3 regions of the Novosphingobium oxfordense genome follow, and region 3 is predicted to be linked to each of the others. Evidence: predicted binding sites of a transcription regulator. Region 3 holds the regulator's gene; each other region holds the start of a gene.
The links. The regulator LexA, encoded in region 3, represses DNA repair genes until DNA is damaged. The targets are predictions, from matches to a motif close to GTTCCNCNCTTGTTCT.
Positions count from the first base shown of each region.

Region 1 (7,579 bases), on a different replicon from region 3:
GAGCAAGCGATCACACTTCTATGCACACGAATCTCCTGGTAAGACCGTATGACAACTTATGGAAATCCCAAGGGTTTCATGCTGTCCTAGGCGCGGGCAGCAAAGACCATCCGTCCTTCGCCAAGGAAACTGAACACGTCGCTCAGCTTATCCTCGCCAACCGCGAAGCACCCCTGACTGCGGCCCAGCTTGCCATGAACCGGGATCATGTCGTCGTTCGCATACCAAGCGCTATGGATTACGATGGCGCGGCTGAGCGCATTGTTGTTCGTCGGGTCCAGCCCCACCAGACGCTGCGACCGACCGTGCTTACCGGTATAGTAATCGTCCGTTAGGAACGCCCCCTCACTCGAGGCATTGGAGCCAAACGCGTTGGAGAACCGCTCGAGGAACCCGGTATGCCCCGGATCGGAGCCCGAACCATGCGCGACCAGTAGTCGCGATGCCTTGCCGCTGACGACATCGAGGAAGTGCAGCCGGGGATTGGAAGAGGGCGCGCTGAAATCGACGATGGCCATCCGGTCGCGCGCTTTGACCGAACCGGAGTGCCGGTCGAGCGCAGATAGAGCCCGGCGCAGCAGCGCCGGGTTTACGGAAAAGCGAGCGGCATCTAAAGCCGTCTGAGGCATGCTTGGGGCATTTCGCGGGGCAGCTGGGACAGCGGTTGGGCGGCGCGGAGGCGACGATCCTAAAAATGGCTTGGCGGCCGGCCCTGCAAGGGCGGCGAGAACAATGCCCGCACCTGAAATCATCGCGGCGCGCCGGTCGGGTTGGAAGGTCTGCTTAGGCATGCCTCCAATAATGGATATACCGGCCTGTAATTAAATAGCTTTTGGCGATTTTTGTTGGAGCACTTCTGCACTTAAGCGATGAATCGCCCTGAAGATGCGGCGGGCAGGTGAAAATGGCACAGCCGTTCTGGAACAAATCTCCGCAACTCAAATCTCATATGCTGCGCAAACACTATGCTCACGGTGCAAATCTCAGAAAGGTCTCGCAAATAGGCCGCGAGTGGGTGCCAAGTGGCAAAATGTCAGGCATACCTTAGAAAGCCAGGGGGCGCATTGTCACGTTGTCGCCTCGTTAGTCCCTCCAGCTATGGGTGCGCGAGCTTGCGTCGGAACACCGGAACTTTGTTCCACCATGTCTTGCTGAGCGCCCTGAGCCGCACCCTCCTTCGCCGCATCGGCAACCGAATTTTCGAACATGCGCTTGAGAACCCAGCCTACGGCGAAGGTAACAGATGCCGTCACTACTGCTCGAACCGCAGTTTCCTTCAGCGACCGAACGAACTGCTTACGCTGTAGTCGCCCCGGCTGACCGGCGACTACGTCTGCTAACTTCTCCCTGGTTCGCACCGGAACGTCCCTTATATTGTTGCATGATCATCGGATAACGCCCAATCGCAGCTCCGGATCCACGACATCTGACCAGGCACGGGAGAATGACTGCACGGTGCCAAAGGACGCCGCCAGCATCCGGCCAGACCCGCTCAGGTTGCCAGCATAGCGCAGCTTTCCATCCTCGTTTACGCCCAAAAGAAGCGAGCGAAACCTCCGCTGCTTGTCAGAAGGCGTCCAGCCTACAATGACGAACTCCTGCCGACGTATGCACTTGGACTTGACCCAGCTACCGCTCCGCGAACCGCTATATCGAGCGTCGAGGCGTTTCGATACGACCCCTTCCAACCCCGCCTCGCAGAAGCTGTCGACGCTCGCGAGATGAATGCCGATGAGGTCGTCCGAGCCACCGGCAAACTCGTCCTCGACCTTACGTAGGACCAGTTTTCGCCCTTCTCCTTTCCGCGTGGCTTAGGCGAAACATGATCCACTCGCCCTTCATGCGCGGGCCATGGAGGGTGAAATGCAGATGCCCTTCGATAAGGGTTTTGATGGGATCCTTGCCCGGGACCGGCTCCCAAGTTCCATTGTCCCAAAGCATTACGGTACCACCACCATACTCCCCCTTGGGGATAGTCCCTTCGAACCGGGCATAGTCGAGCGGGTGGTCTTCGGTCCGAACTGCCAAGCGTTTGTCATCAGGGTTGGCGCTTGGCCCTCGGGTCACTGCCCAGCTGACGAGCGTGCCGTCCAGCTCGAGGCGGAAGTCGTAATGCAGGCGAGTCGCGGCATGCTTCTGGACAACGAAGCCATTACCTGACGTCGGCTCGGGGGCACCGGAGGGTTCCCCGGTACGCGCGAAATCCCGCTTTTACGAAGCGGCTGGTGACGCCTCCCCTCACTGGACCGCACGCCAATCCAATTCGGTTCGCGGCGGTGCGTACGATCCCCGGTCAACGCTGCCTACAGCGGTAGCGAAAGCTGGGTGTTCGGCTCTTGGGGCACCGTCCGGTCCGACCAAGGTTCGTCGGTCGGCTCCACCTCTAAAAGGCCCTCCCAGATTCGGCATAGCTCATGAGCCGCCGTCGGCGTGCCGTCGGTCCAGATCTGCCACTCCTCGCAGCGCAGGATTACTGGCATGCGATCGTTGAGCGGCTCCATCTGCTCGTGGCCGGGCACCGTCAGCATCGAGTAAACATGCCCCCATTCAGGCGAATTGCACCAGATGCCGGCGATGGCGAAGACCTCCTCGCCAGGTAGGGAGAACCAGGTTCGGGTCATCCGGCTCTTTTGGCCGGCAGGCTCGGCCCAAGCCGTGACCGGGATGAGGCACCGTCGCCTCTGGAAGCTGGTGCGCCAGAACGGTGAGCCGATCTTGTCGCTGCGCGTGTTGACGACCGCCCTTGGTTTGAGAGGCTCGCCGGTGACCTTGCGGCTGTCGCTGCGCGGGAACCCCCAGGCCATGGCTTGAATATTGCGGCGCGCGACAACGAGTCCTGGGTCGGTGGGGGCGATGACCTCGACATAGTTCGCTCCCACGGCCGGCATGGCGTCGAAAAGCGCCGCGATCGCGTCGGCAGGCTTGGTCATGCGATAGAGATTGCAGATGGGGCCAGCCTCCTTTGGTTACCATTTAGGGACGCTTGTGGAGTACCGCAAATTCCAGAAGGGGAAGGTGGTTCCGATCGAGTCCAGGATGGCCAGGGAAACGAGCCCCGCAGCGCAAAGGCGGCGCGGGGCTCAGTCTGGGTCGCCTCGTCGGCGCCGTACTTGGAACTCATCTTCTGCAAGCAATTGTTTGCAGATGCTCCTCGGCACCCACAGTGACATATCTATTCGTTTGTGGGACTGTGACATCCGCAAAGTTACGCCAGTCCCGATATGGCGCGGCAGCTAAGGCCATCGTTACGCTTCATCGCGAGAGCGCGTTCAGTTCTGCACAGAGGCATGTCTTTGGGATTGAACCGTGGATCATCGCCGGATCGATTCGCATGTTTGTGGCCGGGTTGAGGAAAGGCTGTCGTGGCTGGACCACAAAAATTCGCTCGGGAAATCAGTCGTTTTAATGGGAAAGCACCAGACCAGGCCCGTTGAGCCCGTTGACTCCAACTTCGATTGGAACAAAATGGGAACATAATTTCCGTTTTGAGCCGAAGGAGGCCCTTCATGACATCGGGAGGGGCAGGCCCTCGTCTGGACGAACTGCGCGCCCGGATCGCAGAGATCGAGGGCGGTGAAAGGCTGCGCCGTGAAGTGCTGCCATTCGGACTTGGCGCAATCGACGAGCGGCTCCCGGGTGGGGGCCTGACGCTCGGCTCGCTTCATGAAATCGCCGGCGGCGCGCAGGGCGTCACCGATGGTGCGGCGGCGGCTTTGTTCGCAGCAGGGATCATGGCGCGGGCCGAAGGGAAGATCCTCTGGTGCATGACCAAGGCCGATCTGTTCGCACCGGCGATTGCGCAGGCGGGGCTCGATCCCGACCGGGTGATCTACGTCGAAGCTCAGGACGAAATCTCGCTGCTGGCCTGTTTCGAGGAAGGGCTGCGCCATGGCGGACTTGGCGGTGTGGTCGCCGAAGTGTCGCGCCTCTCGATGTCGGTGTCCCGCCGATTGCTGCTTGCGGCCGAAACCAGCGGTTCGATCGGCATTGCCCTTCGCCGTTGGCGTCGGCGCGAAGACGCCGCCGACTTCGGACAGCCGACCGCGGCGGCAACGCGGTGGCGGATTACCGCTGTTCCATCCGAACCCTTGCCGGTTAAGGGCGTTGCCCGGCCGCGCTGGTTCGTCGAGCTTATCCGGTGCCGGGCTGGCGAGAGCGCCGACTTCCTTGTGGAATCCTGCGATGCGACAGGTCGTCTCGCTTTACCTGCCGACCTGGCCGATCGATCGGCTGCGTCGCAGGCTTGGCCCGCACGCGCCGCCTCCTGACGCGCTGCTCGTTCTTACCGGCATGGAAGGGCGCCGTCGGGTTCTGACGGCGGTCGGTGCGCCTGCGCGCGCCTTGGGCCTCCATGCCGGCATGGCCGTCAGCCAGGCTCAGGCGCTCGTGCCCGATCTCGTCATGATGGATGCCGACCCCAAGGCCGATGCGGAAGCCCTGGAAAAGCTCGCCGTCTGGTCGCTGCGCCGGTACTCGCCGATGATCGCGCTCGATCCGCCGGACGGATTGATGCTCGATATCACTGGGGCCACCCATCCTCATGGCGGCGCCGAGGGTCTGCTCGGGGATGTGCTGCGGCGGCTCGCCGAAGTCGAGACGGCCGGAAGGGCGGTCTGCGCCCCCACTTATGGGGCAGCCCATGCGCTCGCCCGCTTCGGAAGCGCGCCGCTGCGCGTCGTCGATCCGCTCGAACTGGCAGATGCCATCTCATACCTGCCGCTCGCAGCTCTTCGCCTGGATGCAGACAAGGTCCACAAGCTGGCGACGCTTGGCATCGAGACCATTGCCGAACTGGAGGCGATGCCGCGAGCGTCTCTCGCCCTGCGGTTCGGATCGGAACCGGGCAAGCGGCTCGATCAGGCCTATGGTCGGCTTTCCGAGCCCTTCGAACCGGTCGAAGCGCCCGAGCGCATCGAGGTTGAGCGGCGTTTTGCCGAGCCGATCGCGGCCCCCGAGACGCTCGAGCGCTATACCCTAAAGCTGGTCGACGCGCTGGCTCTGGAGCTGGAGGAAGCCGGGCTTGGCGCACGCCGGCTCGACCTACGTTTCCACCGCGTCGACAATGCAGTGCAGGCGATCCGAGCGGGACTCGCAAAGCCAAGCCGCGAGAAGAAGCAATTGGCGCGCCTTCTCTGCGACAAAATCCAGACCATCGATCCGGGCTTCGGGGTCGAGCGCATGGTGCTCGCTGCCCCTGTCGTCGAGCCGCTTGGTCTTCGCACGATCTCGACGCTGGGAGAGAGAGCTGTTCCCGAAGTGTCGGCGCTCGTCGATGTGCTCGGCAACCGGGTCGGCGAGGAACGGCTCTTCCGGCTGGCCGCGCGCGAAAGCCATATCCCCGAGCGCTCGGTTGAACGGATCGCGCCTATGGCTGATCCGACCCTGCTGCGCTGGCCGCAGCGTTGGCCGCGCCCGGCACGCCTCTTCGCGCGCCCCGAGATGATAGAGACGATGGCGCTTCTGCCCGACCACCCCCCGGTCCATTTCGTGTGGCGCGGCGTCAGACGGCGCGTGACGCGCGCCGACGGCCCGGAGCGCATCTATGGCGAATGGCATCTGAGCGAAGCGGAATGGCTGAGCGTGCGCGACTACTTCCTGGTCGAGGACGAGATGGGAGCCCGCTACTGGGTGTTCCGGCAGGGAGACGGCATGGATCCGGTGACGGGCGCCCAGAGCTGGTTCCTGCATGGGGTGTTTGGCTGAAGTACCAAGGCCCTTCAAGCAGGCGCAAAGCCAAAAAAAGCCGGCCACATGGGCCGGCTTGGGAAGTCTTTGGGAGAGGATGCCTGAAAGGCACCGGCCATATGCGCCCGCGGCGGCCGTCTCACAAATGCAAGGAATGCAACCGGTGTTGCTCCATCTGGTTGCATTTCATGAAATCAGAGGCATGCAGTTCGAGGTTGCGAATTCCGCTTGTTAAGCTTCTCGGAAAGTTCGAAGCCGCGCCACTTTTGGGATCATCCGGGCGATACTGAAATCACGAGCGGGCCCGTCCGTATGGCGAGCCATAGCCCGGACAGCACTTCAATTGGTCAAGGGATGGGCGCTGCCGCGTGCGTGTCTGATAAGCGGCCGATGAGAGGGCGTTATCCGTTTCACATGCTTGCAAACGCTGACTTGGGAACATGCGTGATCCTGCAGGCAAGGTCCGCTTCACCAGAAGCAACGATGAAGTGATCGTCTGCCTCGACGATGCCCGTCGTGAAGACGACGCCGTGCATGTACATGAGTTCTTCAAGGGGCCCGGTCAGCTCGGGATTGGCTTCGAGTAAGGGAGTGTCGCTGGTGGCGAGTACGATCGATGGGTCTTCAGGATCGAGCAGAGACCAATAGGTCCTGTAAATGCCGACGACTTCTCTCGGCTCCACTCCATGCCAGAGCGATAACCAGCCGCGCCGACCCGCAATTTCAGTCAGGATAGGCGGCGCGCCGCCCCCCATCCTCGCTGTTGCAACAGTGGCGGCATGCGGCCGGATACCCGGCTTCAGGTAAGGGCGCCAATGGCGGCAATCAGGAGAGCTGGCGAGATTGATCGAGGGACCAGCCCGCCACTCGCTGCCCGGCGGATAGGCGAAATAGAGATCGCCGAGCGGCCGCGTTTGCGCCCAGTACTTGTCGCCGATCAGGCCCTCGAATATGAGCATGTCCTTGTTCTGGTGATCGAGGACGACACCGTCGAAGGTCCAATCGAGTGCGTTCGTGGAGTGATAGAGTGTCGTTGATTGGCGTTCGGGGCTGATCGAACAGGTCGTCATCCAGTAATCATCGCCGACTTTGCTGATTCTCGGGTCCTCGACACCGTAGCATTGCCAGGAGCCGGCCGGCGCAATTGCGCGCTCATAATGGATGGTCACTATTTCGAGGCCATCGGGTGAGATCACGACGGGGAGCAGCCAAGACAGCGAAGTGAGAGCCATAATGCGCCAGCCGCCGCCATGCAGCTTGAATGTGCGGGGATCCGCTGTGTCGGCCAATTCGATGGGCCACCCATCGAGGACGTACTGTCTGTCGGCGTTGCCGCCGGCCTCACAGTCCCCCAACCTTATCGCATGGACCTTGCCGCCAAATATCGGTTCGCGAAGGGCTTCGGCGATGCGCACCATCATCAGCAGATTTCCATTGGGAAGCCTGGTCAGCGCGGGATTGAACGCGCCCAAAACATAAGTTTCGGCATCGAGCTGGCCAGCGAGTGGCGAACGGGTCAGATCAATCATGCCGGGGGTCAGGATGAGCCGGTCGGCAGGCCAAGCTGCATTCTTCGAGTGATCATGGGAATGAGATTGAACCGCTGGGGGATTTGTCATCGTCAATCTCCTCGGCGGCACGGCGATCGTTCCGCTCATCCTCGCGGAGCCAGACATCGTGACGAAAGCCCAGTCACCAGATCGGCTCATTACGGACGCAAACACTCATATTCCGACAATCGGACAATTTGCATGCCAGTCAAATCCACTCGGCGGGCGCGCGTTCCGGTCGGAGTTCTCGCCTCGTCGCGCAGGCGGCGTCATTGGGCGCGCGGTGCCACCCCTTTCCTGTTCCTGCCGCGAACGCAGAAGCTCGAGGCGGGTCATCCGGCATT
Region 1 covers NZ_CP147007.1:444,290-451,868, reverse strand. Annotated here, with positions in the region: gene WBP07_RS22025 (L,D-transpeptidase family protein) at 1-26, opposite strand, end outside; gene WBP07_RS22020 (murein L,D-transpeptidase catalytic domain family protein) at 87-752, opposite strand; partial or broken gene WBP07_RS22015 (DNA polymerase ligase N-terminal domain-containing protein) at 1,482-2,211, opposite strand; gene WBP07_RS22010 (SOS response-associated peptidase) at 2,304-2,948, opposite strand; gene WBP07_RS22005 (ImuA family protein) at 3,507-4,268, shown strand; gene WBP07_RS22000 (Y-family DNA polymerase) at 4,183-5,703, shown strand; gene WBP07_RS21995 (glycosidase) at 6,096-7,214, opposite strand.
Region 1: the regulator LexA is predicted to act here: its motif matches at 3,458-3,473, upstream of WBP07_RS22005 (ImuA family protein).

Region 2 (7,579 bases), 740 kb from region 3:
CGCGCATCGAACCGCCGCCGCACCGCCACCTGCTCGCCGTGGTAGAACACGGCCTCCTCCACCCCATCGAGCGCCCGCGTCGCCAGCACTTCCTCCACATGCGCCCGCGCCAGCACCAGAGCCGCCGCCCACCCCTGCGCGAAAACGTGGTCCCGCCGCCGAAGCATGTAGGCCGACTGCCGGCTCATCCCCACCCGCACCGCCGCCGAGCGCACATCGCCCTTCTCTGCAAGATGATGCAGAAACCGCACCTTGCGCCGAACAGACCACCCATTGTGAGAGTCCTCCCCGGCACGGGGAGGGGGACCATCCGCAGGATGGTGGAGGGGACTCGCCCCATCCCCAAACGGCAGATCGACAGCCCCCGAAGAAGAAGCCAAAATGCGAGGGCCATCGCCCTCGCGCTCCCCAAACCTTCCGTGAGCGCCCGACAACCCCGAAGCGCCCTGCCCGCTGGCAAAATCGTTGCCCCGAGCCTCAGCGCCGTAATCGCTCCCAGCGTCACCAACACTAACACCGCCGCCTAGACAGCCGCCGCCGCCCAACCCCTCACCATCGGCCCAGCCCTCGCCACGAGACTGGCACCTTCCGTCTGACCAGCCCTTCCCGTCAGCGCCGCCGCCTCCGTCAGACCAAGCCTCCCGGCCAGACCAGCCTTCCCCGTCATCCCAGCGAAAGCTGGGATCGCCCTCAACCAAGCGCCGAGTTCTCGGAAAGGACTCCCCCGGCAACCCGATATCGCGAGAAGCAGGAATCCACCCCCGCCCGGCAGCGGTGGGATACGAAGATTTTGAATGGTCGGACATGGTTCACCCCCAAGACTGGAGCCAAGGCCCCGACGCAGCCGCGCCGGGGTGAACCGGATCATTTATCGCATGTGGGGATGTGTAGGAAAATGCCGCCAAGACGAAGTGCGGAGCGACGCCCCATCACAGAGCCAAAAGACGCTCAGCGGCGATGCTATCGCTTCAAAATCCTCGCGAATTCGACTGGCTATTATCCAGGCACCGGCGGATCATCCCCGCAATCTGAGATGTCACATCAGTTATGACCAACCGCGCCGACAACTCTTCACGGGAAAATTCCCTAAAGAGCGCCACAACTGATGCATTCACGAAAGATGACGGAACATCCGATATTCCAGAAAATGACAATTTCACTACATCATTATTCTTTAAAGCCTCACGGACGGCGTCAGCCACCATCGCGCCTTCTGCAGACGTATTGCAAGCCCCTACGATGTTCAGAATGCGTATTACCATTCGAAGTCTGCCCTATCATCGTCATCACCGACGAAGAGACGTGTATCTAACTCAATTTCGATTAGAGTGCCGGGATAAAGCCCCGAACCGCGTCCTCTGTGCTGCTGCATCCTGCCACGATTATCACAACGACAAGTGAGATTTCCAGTCAGAGAATGAAGACGCACGACGCCGCCATTGGCCAGCACGGTGTCAACGAGATAGCTTAAGCCTGCCCCCATGTTGTTAGGCTGGCTCTGCGCGGTTACGCCATTCTTTGTGGCATGCAGAATTGCCTCAAAATCAGACATCGGACCGTAACGATTGCGTATCGTATTTGGAATCCCCTCCCCAAAATCCGACGTTATTATTTTTATATTTTTAGTATTTGGATAATGTTGGGCATGGACAAATCCCGTACTAACCTTCGAATGATCAGCAATATTATTCAAAACCTCTTTTACACACGTCCTTATACTAGCAACTTGCCCATATCCAACACCAAGAGTCCACTCCAGCCATGGACTCAACCTTCTCTCAACCCACGAAAATGACTGCTGCTGCTGAATATGAATGCAAGGAACAGTGGTATCTCTAACTTTCGCACTCGACCGCACCTGACATTTCGCATATTTCAGGAAAAATCCGCAATCATCAAGATATTGCACAGCATGATTGTTTGGGTGATTAAATCTCCTAAATCTAACTTCCACCCCTTTACTGGCAAGCCATCCAATAGAATTAGAAAGTACAGTATAACCGTTACCGTCAATAAAATTTAATTTTTCAAAATCAAATACGACGACATCATCCAAAGGTTCCCCGCTAAACCCCACTATTTGAGAAGTAAATTTACTTACTGCATTCATCTGAAAATTCTGAGGTAAATTTACTACCAGCATAGGAACCTACGAAGCTTAATTACGAAAATCGCCGATTCTGCAAAAATTGCAAATTCTCAACGGAGATCGAAAGCACACCACCATCAAGGCATCAAGACACTTCGAAGTCATGTCGATGAAAATTATTTAACCTTTAAAAAGGCTATAACGGAGATTTTCCAGCTTCTCCTGCGGAGTATTTCGAATAACGGCGACGCACAGCCAGGGAGAAATTTCAGAATTACAGCTAAAATCGGAACTCAAGCCGGCCTCACTTCCCCGCCTCAAGAACGGCTTTCAGATAATGCCCGGTGAAGGACTTCTTCACCTTCACAATATCCTCCACAATCACCTGACCGCCACGGACGCAGCCCTCTGGCCCCACGACGATGATCCAGTCGACGGCCTTGATGGCATCGAGGTTGCGCTCGATCACCACCGCCACCAAATTGCCCTGCTCGCCAAAAGGGTGGAGCAGGGTTCGCCGTCAGCTACCAATCAGCGCCGGTCTTCGCGATTTCATCAAGCAGCGCTTGCTTCGATGCAGTCCGACGCTTGCCATTATTGCGGGGAACGCGGATTTCAGGCGCACTGACGCGACGGCAGGCGATGGTCTGCGCCAGAGCTTCGAGCGTCAGCGGCTCACGCTTCGTCTGCAAGGTCTTGAAGGCCATACCTGCCTACTGTTTCCTCTGAAATCCGCCTTTCCATATAGGCCATGTCCAGACCGTCGCAAAGCGCGTAGAGTGCGCGGGCCTGCCCCAGCATTTCCGGCGCACTGCCAGAGGCGTATTGCCCCATTCGGTCGGCAATGATGTCCTCGGGCGCGATAATCGCAACCGCACCATCCTCGCCCAGTTCCAGCACGCGCACCATGGCGCGATCCGCTAGGCCGCCCAGCAACGTGTCGGATACGACCTCGAAACCCATACCCAACTGCGGATGTATCCAGCCGCGTGTGCTTTTGCCGGGGCCGGAGGGACGCTCGAAACCAAAACGCGCCAAGACGCCTTCCAGCAGGTCCTGCCGGCCGCAAATCAAATCGAAGTCGCCCGTGGCGATCTGCCCTTGGGTGTAGACCTCCACCGCTGCGCCACCGACCAGGATCGGTGGGCGATGACCCGCCTCGTCCATGGCCATGCTGACACGCGCGAGAACGCGCAGGGCATCCTCGAACTGCGCGCGCCAGCCTGCCACAATCACTTCCCCAGAAGCGGCTTCAGATAGTGCCCGGTGAAGGACTTCTTCTCCTTCACGATATCCTCCGGCGTGCCCTCTGCAATCACCTGACCGCCACGGACGCCGCCTTCTGGGCCCATGTCGATGATCCAGTCGGCGGTCTTGATGACATCGAGGTTGTGCTCGATCACCACCACCGAATTGCCCTGCTCTACCAAGCGGTGGAGCACTTCCAGCAGCTTGCGCACGTCCTCGAAGTGGAGGCCGGTGGTCGGCTCGTCCAGAATATAGAGCGTCTGCCCGGTGGAGCGGCGAGCTAGTTCCTTGGCGAGCTTCACGCGCTGCGCCTCACCGCCGGACAGCGTGGTCGCCTGCTGGCCAACCTTGACGTAGCCGAGGCCGACTTCGTTCAGCATGTGCATCTTGTCGCGGATCGGGGGCACGGCCTTGAAGAACTCCTCCGCGTCCTCGATCGTCATGTCCAGCACGTCGGCGATGGAGTGGCCCTTGAACTTCACTTCCAGCGTTTCGCGGTTGTAGCGCTTGCCGTGGCATTCCTCACACGTGACGTAGACGTCGGGCAGGAAGTGCATCTCGATCTTGATCAGGCCGTCGCCCTGGCACGCCTCGCACCGGCCGCCCTTGACGTTGAAGCTGAAGCGCCCGGCCTTGTAGCCGCGCGCCTCGGATTCCGGCAGGCCGGCGAACCAGTCGCGGATCTGGGTGAAGGCGCCGGTGTAGGTGGCGGGGTTGGAGCGCGGGGTGCGGCCGATCGGGGACTGGTCGATCTCGATCACCTTGTCGCAGTTTTCGAGCCCGGTGATCCGGTCATGCGCCCCGGCGACCACGCGCGCGCCGTTCAGCTGACGCGCGGCGCCGGCCTGTAGCGTATCGATGGTGAGCGAGCTTTTGCCCGATCCGGACACGCCGGTGACGCAGCAGAACGTGCCGAGCGGGAATTCCGCCGTGACGTTTCGCAAGTTGTTGGCGCGGGCGTTCTCCACCACGATCTTCTTGCCGTTGCCCTTGCGGCGCTCGGTCGGCACCTCGATCTTGCGGGTGCCGTTGAGGTAGGCGGCGGTGAGGCTGTTCTTGCTCTTCAGCACTTGCTTCAGCGTGCCTTCGGCCACGACTTCGCCGCCATGGACGCCGGCGCCGGGGCCAAGGTCAACAATGTGGTCTGCCGTGCGGATCGCGTCCTCGTCATGTTCGACGACGATCACGGTGTTGCCCAGGTCGCGCAGGCGCTTCAGCGTTTCCAGCAGCATGTCGTTATCGCGCTGGTGGAGGCCGATCGAGGGTTCGTCGAGCACGTAGAGCACGCCCGACAGGCCCGAGCCGATCTGGCTGGCCAGGCGGATGCGCTGGCTCTCACCGCCTGACAGCGTGCCGCTGGTACGGTCGAGGTTGAGGTAATCAAGCCCGACGTTGTTGAGGAAGCCCAGCCGCTCGTTGATTTCCTTGAGGATGGCCTTGGCGATCTGCTGCTGCTGGCTGGTCAGCTTGCCCTCAAGCTCCCCGAACCACGCGAAGCCGTCCGCCACGGAAAGGCGCGCGGCATCGGCAATGTCGCTGCCGGCGATCTTAACCGAGAGCGCCTCGGGCTTGAGGCGCTTGCCCTCGCACGTTTCGCAGGGCTGCGCGGTCTGGAACTTGGACAGTTCCTCGCGCATCCAGGCGCTGTCCGTCTGGATCATGCGGCGGTTGAGGTTGCCGATCACGCCTTCGAACGGCTTGTTGACGGTGTATTCCTTCTTGCCGTCCTTGAACGTCAGCGGCACGGCCTTGCCGCCGGTGCCGTAGAGGATGACGATCTTCAGCTCGGTCTGCAGTGCGTCCCACGGCGTGGTGAGGTCGAACCCGAAGTGTTCGGCCAGGCTGGAGAGCACCTGCATGTAGTAAGGCGAAGGCGGGTTTGACTTGGCCCAGGGCACGATCGCGCCCTGCTTGAGGCTGAGATGCTCGTTCGGGACCACCAGTTGCGGGTCGAACAGCAGCTTCTCACCCAGGCCGTCGCAGGCCGGGCACGCACCCTGCGGCGCGTTGAACGAGAACAGGCGCGGCTCGATCTCCTCGATCGTGAAGCCGCTGACCGGGCAGGCGAACTTTTCGGAGAAGACGATGCGGTTGGGCGGCAGGCCGGCGCCCTTGAGGTTCTTCTTGCCCTTCCCTTCGCTCTCACGGCCCGGCACGACACCGTCGGCAAGGTCGATATAGGCCAGCCCCTCGGCCAGCTTCAGCGCCTGTTCGAAGCTGTCGGCCAGGCGGGTCTGGATGCCGTCCTTCACCGCGATGCGGTCCACCACGACTTCGATGTCGTGCTTGTACTTCTTGTCGAGCGCGGGGGCGTCCTCGATGGCGTAGAGTTCGCCGTCGATGCGGACGCGGGTGTAGCCGGCCTTCTGCCACTCGGCCAATTCCTTGCGGTACTCGCCCTTGCGGCCGCGCACGACCGGCGCGAGCAGGTAGGCGCGGGTGCCTTCGGGCAGTTCCATCACCCGGTCGACCATGTTGGAGACGGTCTGCGCCTCGATCGGAAGCCCGGTGGCGGGCGAATAGGGAATGCCCACGCGTGCCCAGAGCAGGCGCATGTAGTCCCAGATCTCCGTCACGGTCGCCACGGTGGAGCGCGGGTTGCGACTGGTAGTCTTCTGCTCGATCGAGATCGCGGGGCTGAGGCCGTCGATATGCTCGACGTCCGGCTTCTGCATCATCTCCAGGAACTGGCGCGCATAGGCCGAGAGACTCTCGACATAGCGGCGCTGGCCTTCCGCATAGATCGTGTCGAACGCAAGGCTGGATTTGCCCGAGCCCGAGAGGCCGGTGATGACGATCAGCTTCTCACGCGGGAGTTCGATGTCGAAACCCTTGAGATTGTGCTCACGGGCGCCGCGGACGGTGATGTGGGAGAGACTCATGGGGGACGTATGTTCCAGATTTGTTCGCAATGCGCAAGGCAAGGCGCATGGCAGGCCGCAATTCCGGAAAGCCATGTGGGAACGCCCGCCCCGATTGCAACGCAGGCGCAAAAATCCACCACATGCCGTTCGTCGGGGAACCGATGTCGTCTATCGGCCGACAAATGCCGTTCACCGATCCGTTAGTTTGCAGACTTGAAAATGCCATACTAATGCGCAATAACGACACTGCCCGATAAAAGTATGGACTCGCCCTTTGCTTTAATGCCGATCTCTCTGTGAAAGAGTAGATGACCGGCTCCGAAGATCAGCCAGGGCCACCGTAGCGGGTTTAACGCCTTATAGTATCGATAGAATTGACTGTGGGGATTACCGCGAGGCAGGCGCGCGCCAAGTGCCTGCAAGAGAGGGATTCTTTTAAAAAACCGCACATTTTCAGACCGCACAGGGTCGTCGCAGTGCGTTCGGTATCGCGGAACGGGAGGTTTCGCGGGCGACGGGCTGCGTCCTTGAAGGAGGAGTACCCGAAATGTCCAGGAATTCCATGATAGCCGCCGCCATCCTGGCCGGAGCCACGCTTGGCTTTGCCGCATCGGCCGTGGCCGACGAAGTCGTCGTCAAGAATCCGGTCATCGATCCAAGCGTGCCGCGCGTTCTGGTCCGTTACGACGATCTCAACCTCGAGACCCAGGCCGGGCGCGATCACCTGACAACACGGCTGGATTCCGCGGTTCGCACCGTCTGCGGAAAGAACGTGGACGTGCGCGACCTTGACGAGTTCGCATCGATGATGGGCTGCCGCGACGATTCCAGCCAACGCGCCTATGCCGCGCGCGATCAGGTCTTCGCGCAGTATCTGGCGGCACGCGCTCAGGGTCAGACCCTGGCCGCTTCCGCCATGCCGCAGACGCTGGCCGTGTTCGCCCGGCGGTGACTGTTGCCTCCAAAGCCCGGCTTCGGCCGGGCCGGTGGGGCGCATCAAAATCAGGGCGGATTGGAACTTTCGGCAAGCCCTCCGCCATGATGGCAAACGGCCACGTACAGGAATCGCCGATCGTTGAAATTACTTATCAACACCTCATGATAACTTTTCTTACGTGATATCTATATTTCAACAACTGGAAATAGACTGTTAAAACGGCTGTTCCACGGAACACCGGTACGGAAGAAATTTGTCTTTGCCCTCCTGCCGAAGAAGCGGAAGGCGCAATATCCGGAAAGAATGGCAAGGCGGTTAGCATACGGGACCGCCCCCAAAGACAGATACAACGACACGATAAGCGGGAACGCGCCTGCGGCTCCCGCAGGCGGCGCCGACAGGGTCGCTCGACTTCAACCACCGCGCCGGGCCCTGCCCGGA
Region 2 covers NZ_CP147005.1:2,176,927-2,184,505, forward strand. Annotated here, with positions in the region: gene WBP07_RS10125 (STAS-like domain-containing protein) at 969-1,262, opposite strand; gene WBP07_RS10130 (hypothetical protein) at 1,256-2,143, opposite strand; gene WBP07_RS10135 (hypothetical protein) at 2,394-2,567, opposite strand; gene WBP07_RS10140 (hypothetical protein) at 2,614-2,796, opposite strand; gene WBP07_RS10145 (hypothetical protein) at 2,765-3,319, opposite strand; gene uvrA (excinuclease ABC subunit UvrA) at 3,322-6,219, opposite strand; gene WBP07_RS10155 (UrcA family protein) at 6,749-7,153, shown strand.
Region 2: the regulator LexA is predicted to act here: its motif matches at 6,231-6,246, upstream of uvrA (excinuclease ABC subunit UvrA).

Region 3 (7,579 bases):
GCCACGCCTCCCTGCCGATCCACGGCGTGCAGTTCCACCCGGAAAGCATCGCCACCGAACACGGCCACGCGATGCTGGCGAACTTCCTGCGCAGTTGCGGAATGGATCCAAAACTCCCCGCCCGTCTCGACACCGGTTTGGCAACGGCATGACGACCATGATTCTGCCCGACCCTCTCCACCCCATCGAGGAAGCCGAAGCCGAAGAGGCTTTCGGCGCCATCCTCGATGGGCGCGTAGGTGACGACGCCGTCGTCCGCTTCCTCCTAGCCCTCACCGAACGCGGCGAGACGGCAAGCGAGATCGCCGGCGCCGCCCGCGCCATGCGTAGTCGCATGATCCCGATCGAAGCGCCTGCAAACGCCATCGACGTCTGCGGCACCGGCGGCGATGGGCACCACACGCTCAATGTCTCGACAGCGGTTTCGCTGGTCGTTGCCGCCTGCGGCGTGCCGGTGGCCAAGCACGGCAACCGCGCCGCCAGTTCCAAGGCCGGCGCGGCAGATACGCTGGAGGCGCTGGGGCTCAATCTCGACCGTGCAGCCGAAACCGCGGAAGAGACGCTGGGCGACCTCGGCATCTGCTTCCTCTTCGCTGCGCGCCATCACCCTTCGATGGGCCGCATCATGCCGATCCGCAAGGCGATCGGCCGCCGCACCATCTTCAACCTGATGGGCCCGCTGGCAAATCCGGCTAACGTGCGCCGCCAACTCGTCGGCATTGCTCGCCCCGCTTATGTGCCGATCTATGCCGAAGCCCTCATGAGCCTTGGCAGCGAGCACTCCTTCGTCATCTCCGGCGATGAAGGGCTCGACGAACTGAGCCTAGCCGGCGGCAACGAAGTGGCCGAGATCAAGAACGGCGAACTCTCCATGCGCCGTGTTTCACCCGAAGACGTCGGCCTGGCGATCGCACCGGTCGGTGCCATCCGGGGCGGCGACGCTGCGCATAATGCAGACGCGCTCCGCCGCCTGCTGATGGGTGAACATGGCCCCTATCGCGATGCCGTGCTGCTCAACGCCGCCGGCGCGCTGATCGTCGCGGGCGAGGTGGATACCTGGCGCGAAGGTGTCGAAGAAGCCGCCGAAGCCATCGACAAGGGCCTCGCCAACGCCCTGCTCAACTGCTGGATTTCCGCGCTCAAGGCCTGAGCCGCGCGAGAGGGTTACAATGTCCGACAAGCTTACAGAGATCTGCGACACCAAGCGCGAGGAAGTTGCCGAGCGCAAGGCCGTGGCCACGATGGCCGACCTCGACGCGCACGCTGCGCACCAGACCGCCCCACGCGGTTTTGAGGCCGCCCTGCGCGCCAAAGCCGAGAACGGTTTCGCGCTGATCGCAGAAATCAAGAAAGCATCGCCGTCCAAAGGACTGATTCGGCCTGATTTCCGTCCCGCCGAGCATGCCGTTGCCTACGAGCGCGGTGGTGCAGCCTGCCTCTCGATCCTGACCGATGCACCGTACTTTCAGGGACATGAGGACTTCCTGATGGATGCCCGCGCGGCCTGCACGCTGCCGGTGATCCGCAAGGACTTCATGGTCGATCCCTGGCAGGTCGCCGAAGCTCGGGCGATCGGCGCCGATGCGATCCTGATCATCGTCGCCGCGCTCGATGACGTCTTAATGGCCGAGATTGAGGCCGCCGCCCACGAACGCGGGATGGATTGCCTCGTCGAAGTTCACAACGAGTCTGAAATGGAGCGCGCAAGCCGGCTGAAATCGCGGTTGATCGGCGTGAACAACCGCGATCTCAAGCGCTTCGTAACGGATATTGCCACGACCGAACGCCTGGCACCGCTCGCGCCCGAAGGCACGCTGCTGGTCAGCGAGAGCGGCATCAACACGCACACCGACCTCGAAAGACTCGCAGGTTGCGGTGCTCGAACCTTCCTCGTCGGCGAAAGCCTGATGCGTGAAGCTGACGTCGAAGCGGCAACGCGCGCGCTGCTGACCGGTCGTTAACCGTCAGGTCAGCGGCAACATCAATTCGGTAAGCGCCTCTGCCGCGGAAAACTGCGGATAGAGGCGTACCCGCTCACAGAAGAGCGGAAAGTCGCGCAAGGTTTCGCCGCTCGCCGGCAACCAATCGCGATAGAGCCGCAAGGCCGGCTCTTCGAGGTCCATGGCTGGCCCCTTCTCCGGCAGGAGCACACAACGCCCTCCTGGGATTTCCGCGAGATATACACCTGCAGCCTCATCGCCATTGAACCATCCCGGAACCGACGCGCAAAGCATCACTCGATACTCGCGATCCGCGCGAGGATCGGTCGGGAATACATTGAAAGTACGAGATTTTTTCGGTGTAAATCCGACTTCGCGTCGCCATTCGATAAAGCGGCGGATCGTATCGCCAATGCCGCCGGGATCGCCGCGATGCTCCATCACCGCCACGCGGACGGGCTCGAAGTCGCGAATTTCGATGTCTGCAGTGTCGGCATCGGTCATGGTTCTGCTCCTTGCTTCCTGAAGTGCTTCGCTCATCGCCTGCCATGACGCGCGAAAGGCCGAGGGTGCCTGCCCAAGTCGAGCCCGAAAAGCCCGCGTGAATGCCTCCGGCGTTTCGTATCCGGCATCCATTGCCGCATCGATCACCCGCGTGCCCGGCCGGAAAGCCAGTTGCATACCCGCGCGGTGCAGCCGCGAAAGCTGCACGAAACGTTGGAGCGGCAAACCGGTGAGCGCACGAAACTGGCGATGAAAGTGAAACGGCGAAAATCCGGCCCAATCTGAGATCGTTTCGAGATCATGCTCGGCATCCGGCTCGGCTTCGATCCGCGTGATCACACGCGCCATCCTGTCCAAGTAGCGCTTTCGGAAAAGCTCAGATGATTTCGAGGTTTGCGTCATAGAACCCGTCTTGCCACGACCATCGCTGACAGACCTGACCGATCTTGCGAATATCATCGCGGCCTTACTGTCCTATCCCTGCGAAATCTGCCATCGAATGGCCATGATCGGCTTCGTATCTCCTCATGAAAGCGCACGAATCCGCCAATCCGGCCCGGACGCGAATTTTGCTTCAGGACCGTGTAAACTGTGTCAACCGTGTCACCTTGCAGCCCGAACGACAGGCAAAAAATGACCAAGAGCCTTACGCATATCGATTCGGACGGAACCGCGCGCATGGTCGATATCGGCGCCAAGGCCGAGAGCCGTCGGCTTGCTGTCGCGTCAGGTCGGATCTCCATGTCGGCGGAAGCGCTGGAGGCCATCCGCGCCGGAAATGCCCCGAAGGGCGATGTCCTTGGAACTGCACGCATCGCCGGCATCATGGCCGCCAAGAAGACGGCCGACCTCATCCCCATGTGCCATCCATTGATGCTCGATGCCGTCAACGTCGATTTCACGTTCGAAAACGACGCCATCCGTGCGACGGCAACGGCGTCTCTCTCGGGCAAAACTGGCGTGGAAATGGAGGCAATAACAGCAATTTCCATTGCACTCCTGACAATCTACGACATGGCGAAGGCTCTTGACAAAGGCATGGTGATCGGCGGCATCCGCCTCATCGAGAAGCGCGGCGGAAAGTCCGGCCACTGGGTTGCGGAAGGAATTGCGGAATGACGCGGCCGCCCATGCTGACACTCGAAGAAGCCCAGGCGCGCCTGCTGGCGCTGGTCGCCCCCCTCCCCATCGAACGCGTGGACATGGAAGGCGCGATCGGCCGCTACCTGGCAGAGCCGCTGCTGGCGCGCCGCACCCAGCCCGCTGCCGATGTGTCTGCAATGGATGGCTATGCCGTCACGGCCGGTGATCTGGCCGGACCCTGGCAGGTCGTCGGCGAAAGTGCAGCAGGGCATCCTTACGGCGATGTCGTGACGCCGGGCCAGGCGGTGCGAATCTCGACCGGAGCCCTGATCCCTGCTGGCGCCGAAGCGGTCATTCTGCAGGAAGACCTTGTTCGCGATGGTCGTCGCATCACATTGGCCGGCGATGCCCCCTCACCCGCCGACAAGCATGTGCGATGTCGCGGCATGGATTTTCCCGAAGGCAAAGAAGTCTTGCCCGCCGGTACCCGCATCGGCCCCATGCAAGCCGCCTTGGGCATGGCTGCCGGCCATAAGCACCTCCCTGTACGCCGCATACCCCAACTCGTGGCGATCGACAGTGGTGACGAACTCGCGTCCGATCCCGAACAGTGCGAACCCCATCAAATCCCCGCCAGCAACGGCGCAATGCTTGCGGCTCTCGCGCGGAGTATGCCGGTGCGGGTCGACCATATCGGCCCCGTGGAAGATCGCTTGGACGCACTGATCCAGGCTTTCGAGAGCGCGGCGGAGGCCGATGTGATTGTCACCAGCGGCGGCGCCTCGGTCGGTGATCATGACCTGATTCGCCCGGCACTCGAAGCATGGGGCGCCGAAATCGATTTTTGGCGGGTGGCGATCAAGCCCGGCAAACCCATCCTTGTCGCGACCAGGACGCATGGGTCACACCGGCAACTGATTATCGGGCTGCCCGGAAATCCAGTGTCCAGCCTCGTCACAGCCTACCACTTCCTGCTTCCCGTTTTGCGCGCGATGTTGGGCGCGGCAAAGCCGAAGGCAATGCCGATCCTGACCCGGCTAGGGAGCCCTCTTCCCGAGAGCGGTGACCGGCGCGAATTCCTGCGAGGCCTGTGGGACGGTGAAAACGTGACCGCGCAAGTCCTGCAAGACAGCGGCGCGCTGGCCTCGCTAGCGGCAAGCAATGTGCTGATAGACCGCCCACCCCATGCGCCGCCTGCAGCGATTGGCGATCCGGTCTGGGTCTACTTGCTCCAGAATGGCGGTATTGCTTGACGTTACCACATTCGTTGCTTAATTGTTCCCTCATTGTTCGCGAACGGACCTGCAAGTGTTCTTCGCGAAGGGAACATGGCCGCGGTTTGCGGCGAAGCAGGTGAGGCAGGCCAGATGTTGACGCGCAAGCAGCACGAATTGCTCCGGTTCATCCAGGTGCGGCTCGAAGAGAGTGGCGTCTCGCCCAGCTTCGAGGAAATGAAGGAAGCGCTCGACCTCAAGTCCAAGTCCGGCGTCCATCGCCTGATCTCGGCTCTCGAAGAGCGCGGCTTCATCCGGCGCCTGCCCAATCGTGCCCGCGCCCTGGAAGTGCTTCGGGCACCCGACGATCTCAGCAGCAAGTCCGCAACCACTGCAGCACCGCGCGAGACGCCCCCGTCACTGCGACCGGCGCCGCGTGCGTTGGAAGCTGCCAACGATGTGATCGAGATCCCGCTGCATGGACGGATCGCCGCCGGCGTACCGATCGAGGCGATCGAAGGTCAGTCGATGCTTCCCGTTCCCGCCGCCCTACTTGGGTCAGGCGATCATTACGCGCTCGAAGTATCGGGCGACTCGATGATAGAGGCGGGCATTCTCGATGGCGATCTTGCCCTCGTGAAGCGCACGGACACCGCCCGTGACGGCGAAATCGTCGTCGCGCTGATCCGGGGTGAAGAGGCCACCCTGAAATATCTGCGCCGAGAAGGGCCGCAGGTACGCCTTGACCCGGCGAACGCAGCTTACGAACCGCAGATTTACGGCGCGAGCGAGGTGCAGGTTCAAGGGAAGCTGGCTGGCATTCTGCGCCGTTACCATTGATTTTGAATTGCCTGCCTCCACGCCCCGGCGAGGAGGCAGGTCCCGATTGGCAGGCGATTCCGGCCAGCCTTCCTCATTGATGCCACCAGCCATGTTCACCCTGTTGCTCTGCAACAGTACGGAACGTCCGCCCGTCAAGATCGATGGTGATCCCGCCGGTTCGCTTGAGCATTGGCCGGTCGATGCGAAGCCAGCGTGGCTGACAGCCTTGTGGCAGGCGGCGATCGGCAATGACTATATCAGAGCGTCGGCAGGCTTGGGACAGTTGAGCCACTGGAACGTAAGCGGTGCTGCGAGCGACGAGAACATGCCAGGTTCGCCCCCCGCGCAGAAGCCTGACCGCGCAAAAATCCTGATTGCAGCGAACTTCAGGCTGATCAGTCAATAGCAAGGGAGCGTTACGCTGGCCCGCTATTTCCATGAAGTTGTCCATGGCATAGCCGCTTTTGCTTTCGCGCAGGGTTGCAAGTCGCGCCTCACTGCCGACAGCCATTCCAATGTAGTGCCCGTCACCGGCCACGAGAATATCTGGCGGTGTCAGAAACGCCAATCCCACAGCCCCGGCCAAGGCAGGCAACAAGCCGAACCATCGCACTCGCCCGGACCATAGCGCCAGCCACAATCCACCCACTACAAAAAGCAGAAAATGCGCACCTCCCATGACGGGCATAAATCGCACGGCACCGGGAAGCGCGGCCACGGCGTGCGCGATGTCCAGAAGAATGGCTATGGCGTGGTCGGCAAGCCACCAAAGCGGCGCGCCCAGCCCTGCAACGTCTAGCAACAGAGCAAAGGCAACCAGCGGCATGACGATAAATGTCGTCAACGGAATCGCCACAAGATTTGCCAGGGCACCGTACACTCCGGCACGGTGGAAATGGTAGAGGCCGATCGGCACAAGCACGAGATCGATCGCGATGCCGGTTACGAGCATGATCGCAAGAGCCCGCAGGATTCGCGCGATCATCCCCTCGTCGCGAGGCGCCATCCAGCGCTTCACCGGTCCAGCATTCGCCACCGTTATCAGCGTCAGCACGGCCGCGAAGCTCATCTGAAAGCTGGGGCCGATAATGGATTCGGGCCAAAGCACCATGACCACGAAAGCACCCGTCGCCAGCAAACGAACCGACAAGGCCTCCCGCCCCAAAGCGAGAGCTATGAGCACCAGCAGCGCCCCGGCGCAGGATCGCACCGTCGGCACTTGCGATCCCGTCAGCAAGGTATAGCCGATCCCGGCGAGTGCCCCCAATGCAGCCGCAACGATCGGCAGACGGCACCGCAGAGCCAACGCTGGCGACAGCGCCAACAGACGCAAGGCGAGGAAATATACAGCACCGATCACTGCGCTGACGTGAAGGCCGCTGATGGAGAGCAAGTGGGCCAATCCCGCATCGCGCATCGCCTGCGCGTCGTTTTGCTCGATCGCCCCCATATCCCCTGTCGCGAAAGCGATCGCGATACCGGCCACGCTGCCCGATAATTTTGAGCGAATATGTTCGGACAGTTCTGCACGCCACGCCCCCAGAACATCACCGCCGTTTCCAGTTTCGAGAACCTCTACCGGCTCCAGCACGCTTCCCGAGGCCGATATCCCCGCAAACCACGCCGCCCGGGCGAAATCGTATCCTCCGGGAAGCAGCGGTGGCGCTGGCGGCGCAAGCCTGCCTCGGAAGCGTATCAAGGCGCCCCCGGTCAGCGGGGGCGTCGTTTCCGGGCGTACCCCAGCCATTCCGACTCGATCCGGCAGGTTGACGCGCACTTTGATTGCACGCGCCGTTCCTGGCTCGCGCATAGATAGCAGCAACCGTTTTTGCGCCAGCGCCGGCTGCTCTTCGACGGACAGCACCCTTGCCGCAAAAATGCCCGATATTGGCCGAGAAATGGGCGCAGATCCGACCATTGCCGAGCGCCCCCACGCAAAAAGACAACCAAGCGCCAAAACCAGCGCCATGGAGATGAGGGCCGTCCGCAGGTATGGAAAGTGCGTTCGACCGTGCC
Region 3 covers NZ_CP147005.1:1,441,224-1,448,802, forward strand. Annotated here, with positions in the region: gene WBP07_RS06630 (anthranilate synthase component II) at 1-152, shown strand, start outside; gene trpD (anthranilate phosphoribosyltransferase) at 158-1,150, shown strand; gene trpC (indole-3-glycerol phosphate synthase TrpC) at 1,170-1,961, shown strand; gene WBP07_RS06645 (GyrI-like domain-containing protein) at 1,965-2,792, opposite strand; gene moaC (cyclic pyranopterin monophosphate synthase MoaC) at 3,078-3,563, shown strand; gene WBP07_RS06655 (molybdopterin molybdotransferase MoeA) at 3,560-4,780, shown strand; gene lexA (transcriptional repressor LexA) at 4,895-5,581, shown strand; gene WBP07_RS06665 (ComEC/Rec2 family competence protein) at 5,655-7,579, opposite strand, start outside.